DNA from 2 places in the Sporosarcina sp. SAFN-015 genome. Region 1 is predicted to be linked to the other one. Evidence: predicted binding sites of a transcription regulator. Region 1 holds the regulator's gene; the other holds the start of a gene.
What was found. Region 1 encodes CtsR, which represses protease genes until heat stress. Its sites were predicted from a motif close to ATGGTCAATAAAGGTCAAACA; they were not measured.
Positions count from the first base shown of each region.

Region 2: clpP (ATP-dependent Clp endopeptidase proteolytic subunit ClpP) is a predicted target of CtsR. The motif match lies at 1,932-1,952, and genes of this name have one in related genera.

Region 1 is NZ_JBPFDR010000002.1:275,061-279,399, forward strand. It holds gene ACR65H_RS04355 (hypothetical protein) at 1-811, shown strand, start outside; gene ACR65H_RS04360 (CtsR family transcriptional regulator) at 1,330-1,800, shown strand; gene ACR65H_RS04365 (UvrB/UvrC motif-containing protein) at 1,829-2,392, shown strand; gene mcsB (protein-arginine kinase McsB) at 2,382-3,464, shown strand; gene clpC (ATP-dependent protease ATP-binding subunit ClpC) at 3,641-4,339, shown strand, end outside.
Region 2 is NZ_JBPFDR010000005.1:182,057-186,395, forward strand. It holds gene ACR65H_RS11020 (LemA family protein) at 1-459, opposite strand, end outside; gene ACR65H_RS11025 (coiled-coil domain-containing protein) at 609-1,235, shown strand; gene clpP (ATP-dependent Clp endopeptidase proteolytic subunit ClpP) at 1,243-1,851, opposite strand; tRNA gene ACR65H_RS11035 (tRNA-Arg) at 2,036-2,107, shown strand; gene ACR65H_RS11040 (HPr family phosphocarrier protein) at 2,209-2,466, opposite strand; gene whiA (DNA-binding protein WhiA) at 2,498-3,445, opposite strand; gene ACR65H_RS11050 (gluconeogenesis factor YvcK family protein) at 3,473-4,339, opposite strand, start outside.

The DNA of each region.
Region 1 (4,339 bases):
TCCGCTTTCGAACGTCCCTGAATTTATCGATGGGGCGGTTTCACCCGAAGCGGTCAGCTTGCAAAACAGCTACTTCGGAAAATACGTTCACGGATTCTGGAATTCAATCGTCGGGAAGAAGGATGTGAAGCTGCCTTCAGACGAAGGGACGGAGTCGAATGTCAGTCCGGTGTTCGATGAAAATGGCCATATGTATTATTTCACTGATTTCACAAGCCCGAAAGAAGGCGTCGACTCGATGCTTGGCTATGCATTGACGGATGGCCGCACAGGCGAAGCGACTTACTATACTGGCAATCTGGAAGAGTCGTATATGGACTCGCAAGGTACGCTTCAAATTATTGAAAAGAAATTCATCGAGAAGAAATGGACCGGAGAAATGCCGGTGCTCTATAACTTTTACGGAGAGGCGAGCTGGTTGACGCCGGTTCTTGACTCAAACGGCTTCCTGCAAAATTACTTCATCGTTTCGGCAGCAAACCCAGAAATCTCCGTGTACGCCAATTCACCGAATGAAGCGTTGAGGCTATATAAGACGGCACTGCAACGCGGGGGAAGCACGGTCGACGGCAGCTCGAACGCCGAGGAAGGAAAAGCGTCTGTCAACGTCGTCCGAGTGTATAAGGAACGCGCCGGCGACGCTACACTCATTTCGATCCTTGCAGACGACGGCCGGAACTTCATCGTTTCCACCGAAGCTGTTCCGTTAGCAATCTACATCCAAGAAGGCGACCACCTCGCCATCACGTATTACGAAACAGGCGAGCTCTTCCTGCCTGTTAAGGAACTGAAAAACGCTACGATTGAATAAAAAAAGGCAGCCTCCTGGATATCGGGGGCTGCCTTTATACGTTAATGAGCGATTACGACGAATTATGAGCCGTTCGTAGCCTTTATACGTGTCTACTTCGGGTTATGGACTTTTACAGTGTTTTATGGACATTTCTAGCGGTTTATGGGCTTTTACAACGACTTATGAGCTTTTCCGGCAATTTATTATTGGAAAAGGGTGTAAGGAGTTTGTTCAAAAGGGCAGACTGCACCTATGCGAAAATAACAGCCGTTTGCCTCAACTGTTACGAACCGCCCTTTCGAACAGAACCCACGAAGAGGAAGAAGAGGTCAGACAAAATCCTCAACTACCTTATTACCCTATTTTTTAAACCTTAAACATTAACAGCTGACAAATTTATTCGCTATTAATTGAATGGAAGATAGATTTTTCTGTTAACTTGCATATAAATTGCGCGCCAGATGTATTTTCATGTACAATTAAGTCAAAGATAGTCAAAGTCAATGGCTTAGCACCGTGAGAAAAGAGGTGACATCATGCGAAACATTTCTGACATTATTGAAGGGTATTTAAAGGCAATTATCGAAAAAGAAGATAGCGGGACTGTGGAAATCAAACGGAGTGAGGTCGCAGAAAAATTTCAATGCGTGCCTTCACAAATTAATTATGTCATCAACACCCGCTTCACCGTCGAACGCGGATACGCAGTCGAATCAAAGCGCGGAGGCGGTGGATACATCCGGATTTATCGCGTCCAGACGAATTCGCATAAGGAATTGATCGAACATATTTTAGAAGGAATACAACATGGCGCAACATATGCAATGGCTGAAGGAATCATCTACAGGCTATTGAACGAAGAAGTCATTTCGGAGAGAGAGTCTAGGCTCATTTTAGCTGCGGTGGACCGGACGACGCTCCATTATCCGCTGCCGGAGCGCGATCTTATCCGAGCGCGGATTTTGCAGGCGATGCTATCAACTCTAATCTATAAGCAGCTTGGATAGTGAATTTGACGAATACGAGGTGCAAAATATGCTATGCGATAATTGCAAAGAACGACCGGCTTCCGTGATTTTCACCCAGGAAGGCATGGGCGGTTCTACAGAACGGCATTTATGTGAGAAATGTGCGTTTCAAACACAAATGTTCCACTTTGACCCGAATCAGGAACCGTTGTCGATCCAACAATTCCTTTCCCATTGGTTTGGTGGAAGTGAATCAATGCAGCCTTTTCAGCAGTCTAGGGAAAGCACGTCCGAAGGACCAACTTGCCCCGATTGCCAATTAACGTTCAGGAAATTCCTCGATATAGGCAAGTTCGGTTGTCCGACGTGCTATGACTCGTTCAGGGAGTATTTGCCGCGAGTTTTCAGCAAGCTCCATAATGGTCATACGACACATGTCGGAAAAATTCCGGTCTCCTTTAACGAACGATTTGCCTTGAAAAAGAAAGTCGAGGAAATCAGGCTGAAAATGCAGGAAGCGATCGAGGAGGAACGATTTGAGGATGCCGCCGCGTTGAGGGATGAAGCGAATGCGCTGAAAGAGCGTTTAGCGGAATGCGGCGATGGAGGTGGTGACAGCCATGTCAATTAATAAATTCATGAAAGGTGCTGTCACTGGATGGATGACATCGCATGGGGAGCATGCGGATATCGTCATGTCGACAAGGATCCGCTTAGCCCGGAATTTAAGGGGATATCGATTCCCGATTGCGTTCACAGTTGAAGAGGCGCAGAAAGTCGACTCGCAAGTTTCGGCCGCCTTGCTTACTTCCGATGAAAAAGGGTATGCCTATATGAAGATGTCAGAACTTCCGGCAACAGAAAGACAAGTGCTTGTTGAAAAGCATTTGGTCAGTCCGCAATTGACAGACCCTAAGCGACATGGAGCGGTTGTACTGTCGGAGGACGAGACATTGAGCATCATGCTGAACGAAGAGGATCATATCCGCATTCAATGCATCTATCCAGGATTCCAGCTTGAAAATGCATACGAGCATGCAGATTCTGTCGATAACTATTTAGAGGATAAACTTCCCTATGCTTTCGATGAAGATTTCGGCTACTTGACGAGCTGTCCGTCAAATACGGGCACAGGCATGCGGGCGTCGGTCATGATGCACTTGCCTGCTTTAACGATCACAAAGCAAATTGAGCGCATTATTCCGGCCATTTCAAGGCTAGGCATGATTGTCAGAGGCAGCTACGGAGAGGGAAGCGAAGCGCCGGGCAATATTTATCAGGTTTCGAATCAGACGACTTTGGGCAAACCGGAGAAAGAGATTCTTTCTGATTTGAAAAATGTAGCGCTCCGGCTGATCGCCCACGAAAGGCGTTCGCGTGAACTTCTTCTTTCCAAATCGCGTATTGCACTAGAAAACAAGCTTTTCCGCTCGCTCGGCATTATCTCGTATGCTAGATTGCTGCCTTCTGGAGAAGCGGCACGTTGTCTATCAGACGTCCGTCTGGGCATTGATTTGGGAATAATCGAGGATGTAGACATGTCCATTTTGAATGAATTAATGATTTTCATGCAGCCTGGATTCCTACAGCAATACGCAGGGTCGGAATTGACTGCGGAAGAAAGGGATATATTTAGAGCTAATCTATTCCGTGAACGTTTGCGTTCGGAACAGCAAAGGGAAGAAAATAATAAAGAAAACTGAGCAATAGTTTTGCAACGGATTTTTCTGTTTATTATAATTATGTCAAAGAAGGTCAAAGTCAATTTATTGGAATTGGATTGCTACCTGAACTATTGGAATAGAGTAAGAGGAAGTCCTATTATTTCATTTCAATAGTGGGAAAGGATAGACGTTACTTATAGAAGGAGTGGAAGAATATGATGTTCAATCGTTTTACACAGCGGGCTCAAAAAGTCCTGCAGCTTGCACAAGAAGAAGCGATCAGACTGAAACATGAATCGATCGGCACTGAGCATATCTTATTGGGTCTCATACGGGAAGGCGGCGGCATCGCCGCGAAAGCATTGGAAGCGATCGACGTCAGCTTCGAAACGATTGAAAAGGGCGTGGAGAGCCTTGTTGGTTCCGGTTCGAAGGAAGTCGGGCCGATTGTCCATTACACGCCGAGAGCAAAAAAGGTCATCGAGCTTTCTGTCGATGAATCGCGGAAACTCGGCCATTCCTATATTGGGACGGAGCATATTCTATTAGCGCTCATTCGCGAAGGTGAGGGGGTGGCTGCCCGTGTATTGAATAATGCAGGTGTCAGCTTGAACCGTGCGAGACAGCAAGTACTCCAATTGCTCGGGAGCAACGATAATGCTGTCGGCAACCAAGGTGCTTCCTCGTCCGCTTCTACTCCTACACTTGATAGCCTAGCTCGTGACTTGACGGAAATAGCGCGGGAAGGCACACTTGACCCGGTAATCGGGCGCAGTAAGGAAATTACTCGAGTGATTGAAGTATTGGCACGTCGTACAAAGAACAACCCTGTATTGATCGGAGAGCCGGGTGTTGGTAAGACAGCGATTGCGGAAGGGCTTGCGCTTCAGATTGTAAACAATGAAGTACCTGAA
Region 2 (4,339 bases), on a different contig from region 1:
TGTTTGCCGGTTATAATCCGCTACGACGTTGTTATAATCCATCCTTGCAACGCCAATTCGGTTTTCCGTTCCGGCAAGCTCATCCATCAATTGTGTAAAGTTCTGATTCGCTTTAAGGTCAGGGTAATTTTCCACGACAACGAGCAATCGGCCAAGTGCGTTCGAAAGCTCCGTATCAGCAGCCGCCTGCTCCTCAGGCCCACTCGCTCCTGCAAGCTTTGCGCGTGCATCGGATATTTCAGCAATCACTTCTTTCTCGTGACTCGCGTATCCTTTAACCGTGCTCACCAAGTTTGGAATCAAATCAAGTCGGCGCTGCAGCTGGTTTTCAACTTGTGCATACGACTGATCGACATTCTCTTCTAAATTGACAAATTTGTTATAGCTCGGCACGAGTATGACGCCAAGAATTACAAGAATGACAACAATTATTGCTATTGGCCCTAATATCTTTTTCATCTTTTCACACTCCATTCGATATATTTGCAATACCCAACCAGTACCGCTTTCCAAACAATTGAGCAAGTATACATTATTTATCGTATGTAGTCCGAAAAGGTTTCAAACCTAGCGGAAATAAATCTAGTTAGGACGCAGAGGCACTCGCTTTGGACGCGGAGCTACGCGCTTTGGACGTGGAGACACTCGCTTTGGACGCGGAGGCACTCGCTTTGGACGCGGAGACACTTGCTTTGGACGCGGATGCACTCGTTTTGGACGAGGAGACACTCGCTTTGGACGCGGAGACACTCACTTTGGACGCGGAGGCACGCGCTTTGGACGCGGAGACACTCGTTTTGGACGCGGAGACACTCGTTTTGGACGCGGAGGCACGCGCTTTGGACGGGGAGGCACTCGTTTTGGACGCGGAGACACTCGCTTTGGACGCGGAGACACGCGCTTTGGACGCGGAGACACTCGTTTTGGACGCGGAGGCACTCGCTTTGGACGCGGAGACACTCGTTTTGGACGCGGAGACACTCGTTTTGGAAGCGGAGACACTCGCTTTGGACGCGGAGGCACGCGCTTTGGACGCGGAGGCACTCGTTTTGGAAGCGGAGACACTCGCTTTGGACGCGGAGGCACGCGCTTTGGACGCGGAGACACTCGCTTTGGACGCGGAGACACTCGCTTTGGACGCGGAGACACTCGTTTTGGACGCGGAAGCACTTTTGTTGAGCCCCCGACAAATGCACACAAAAAAAAACCGACTCCATAATCAGAGTCGGCAGTAGTTCAGTATTATTTTTTCGATTCCAATTCTTTCATGTCGCTGCGAGTGATGATGTGGTCGATCAAACCATATTCCTTCGCGCGTTCTGCTGTCATGAAATTATCGCGATCTGTATCTTTCGCGATTACTTCGACAGGCTGGCCTGTGCGCTCGGAAAGGATCGTGTTCAATTTTTCACGTAGGAAGAGAATGCGTTTAGCTGCGATTTCGATTTCAGTCGCTTGCCCTTGCGCTCCTCCAAGTGGTTGGTGGATCATTACTTCTGCATTAGGAAGCGCATAACGTTTCCCTTTTGTACCTGCTGTCAATAGGAAAGATCCCATCGATGCAGCCATACCGATACAGATTGTTTGGATGTCCGGTTTGATGAATTGCATCGTATCGTAAATCGCCATACCTGCAGTGATGCTGCCACCCGGGCTATTGATGTAGATCGATACGTCCTTTTCTGGATCTTCCGCTTCTAGGAAAAGCAATTGCGCAACAATCGAGTTTGCTACATTGTCGTCGATTGCGCTGCCTAGCATAATGATCCGGTCTTTCAATAAACGGGAGTAAATATCATAAGCGCGCTCTCCCCGATTCGTTTGCTCAATAACTGTAGGTATTAAATTCATGTTATTTCCTCCTTATGATGGGTCAGGATTATCGTTCTGCTGAAACCAGTTGTTTCAACTGTACATCTATCATACATATTATGGTCAATAAAGGTCAAATATAACGCTTTTAATTTAGGTATTGCAATCATACCACTTTCTTTGTATAATTAATCTTGTCTGTTACTGATAGTAGCAAGAAATTGCCCTCGTGGTGCAATGGATAGCACGCAAGATTCCGGTTCTTGAAATGTGGGTTCGACTCCTGCCGAGGGCGTATAAAGTTTTTAAAGAAGCCTGTAAACATGAAAACATGTTTACGGCTTTTTTATTTTTCAGCCGTTTCCTATTTTCATAGTGAAACGGCTGTTTTTTATATTAATTTTCGTTCTCCACAAGCGCAGATAGCTTTTCGATTGCTTGCTCCTCGTCGACGCCTTCAGCGATCAATGTCACTTCAGCACCTCTTGCGATTGCCAAGCTCATTACACCCATAATACTTTTCGCGTTCACTTGACGTTCATCTCTTTTCAAGAATACGTCCGCCGTGAATCGATTTGCTTCCTGTACGAAAAGTGCAGCTTGTCGTGCTTGTAATCCGGTCTTCATCTTTACTTCAACCGTTCTTTCTGCCATATTCCATTGACTCCTCTCTGACTCGTCTATTTTATCGGCTAACAATTCCTCCACTGCGGAGGCTTTCCGCGATTTCTTCAATTTTACGAAGGCGATGATTCACGCCCGATTTACTAACCGTACCGCCGCTCACCATTTCACCGAGCTCTTTCAAAGTGACGTCCTGGTTATCGATGCGCAATTGAGCGATTTCCTGCAAACGGTCAGGTAATTGATCCAATCCAATCGTGCTCTGGATGAATTTTATATTTTCAACTTGCCGTTGTGCCGCTCCGATTGTTTTATTCAAGTTAGCGGTTTCACAATTGACAAGGCGATTGACGCTATTCCGCATATCCCTTAGAATCCGGACGTCCTCAAATTTCATCAACGATACGTGTGCTCCAATGATACCAAGAAAGTCTGAAATCTTCTCCGCCTCTTTCAAATAGGCGATATAACCTTTTTTCCGTTCAATCGATTTCGCATTCAGTTGGTATTTATTCATCAGATCCACTAACGCTTCGCTATGCTCTTTGTAAAAAGAGAAAATCTCCAAATGATAGGAAGACGTTTCGGGATTGTTGACAGAACCTCCTGCGAGGAATGCACCACGCAAATAGGACTTCTGGCAACATTTCTTTTTAACCAATTGCTCTACAATTTCATTTTTAAATTGAAAGGTTCCTGTCAGTATATAAAGGTCCTCTAATAATTGCTTGGCACCTTCCCGAATTCGGCATATGTAGACGTTGTTCTTCTTCAGGCGCATTTTTTTACGAACGAGCAATTCGACTTTATAAGGATATAGCCGCTTGATGTTTGAATAAAGTCTCCTTGCGATTGCCGCGTTTTCTGTTTGCACGTCCAAGCTCAATTGTTTATTGGAAAACGATAGAGCACCGTTCATCCTAATAAAGGCGGCAATTTCCGCTTTCACACAGCATTCCTTGGATTCGATTTGTGTCAGTTCCTTCTTCACTTCAGATGCAAAAGACATGATTTTCCCCCTCTCTCTCGGCGATGATCAGGTCTCCTCGCTTACGATCGTACCTTCCATATAACCCATAATCCACGATGCGACTTTTTCAGCATCATGGATAATTCTTCCGTCTGAAACCGTCGAAAAGTCCCCTAATACGATAGTAGGGACTAGCATTTGCAAAGCATCAATATCATTTTCTACAGGGAGCTGAACATCGGACGGCTCTTCCCCGTTTAATAAAGTTCGAAAATCCGTTTTGTTCAACAGAACCGTGTCAATGAATTGACTGCCGGCATGATCATATAACGCTTTCACATGCTCAGATGCAGTGTACTGATACGTTTCGCCTTCCTGCGTCGTCAAGTTATTAATATATACTTTTTTTGCACGGCACGCTAGAACAGCATCACGAATATCCCTTACAAGTATCGTCGGCAAAATGCTCGTATATAAGCTGCCAGGCCCAAAAATGATCAAGTCCGCTTCATTGATAACCTCTACCGTTTCAGGCAAAGGCTCCACTTCTTGCGGAGATACATAGACTTTTCGAATTTTGCGCCCATACACCGGAATTTTAGATTCACCGGTTACAATTGTGCCATCATCGAGCTCAGCATGCAAGGTGATCTTTTGGTTTGCGGCAGGCAATACTTTCCCTTTAATATTCAACACTCTGCCCATCTTTTCGACAGCACGGGCAAAATCGCCTGTTATATCAGTCAATGCAGCTAGCATGAGGTTGCCGAGTGAGTGCCCTTTCAAATCGTCCGAGTTGGAAAAACGGTATTGGAACATTTTCTCAATTAACGGCTCTACATCTGAAAGCGCTGCCATCACTTGACGGATATCCCCTGGTGGCGGGATATTGTATTGATCCAGCAGTCGTCCCGAGCTTCCTCCGTCATCCGC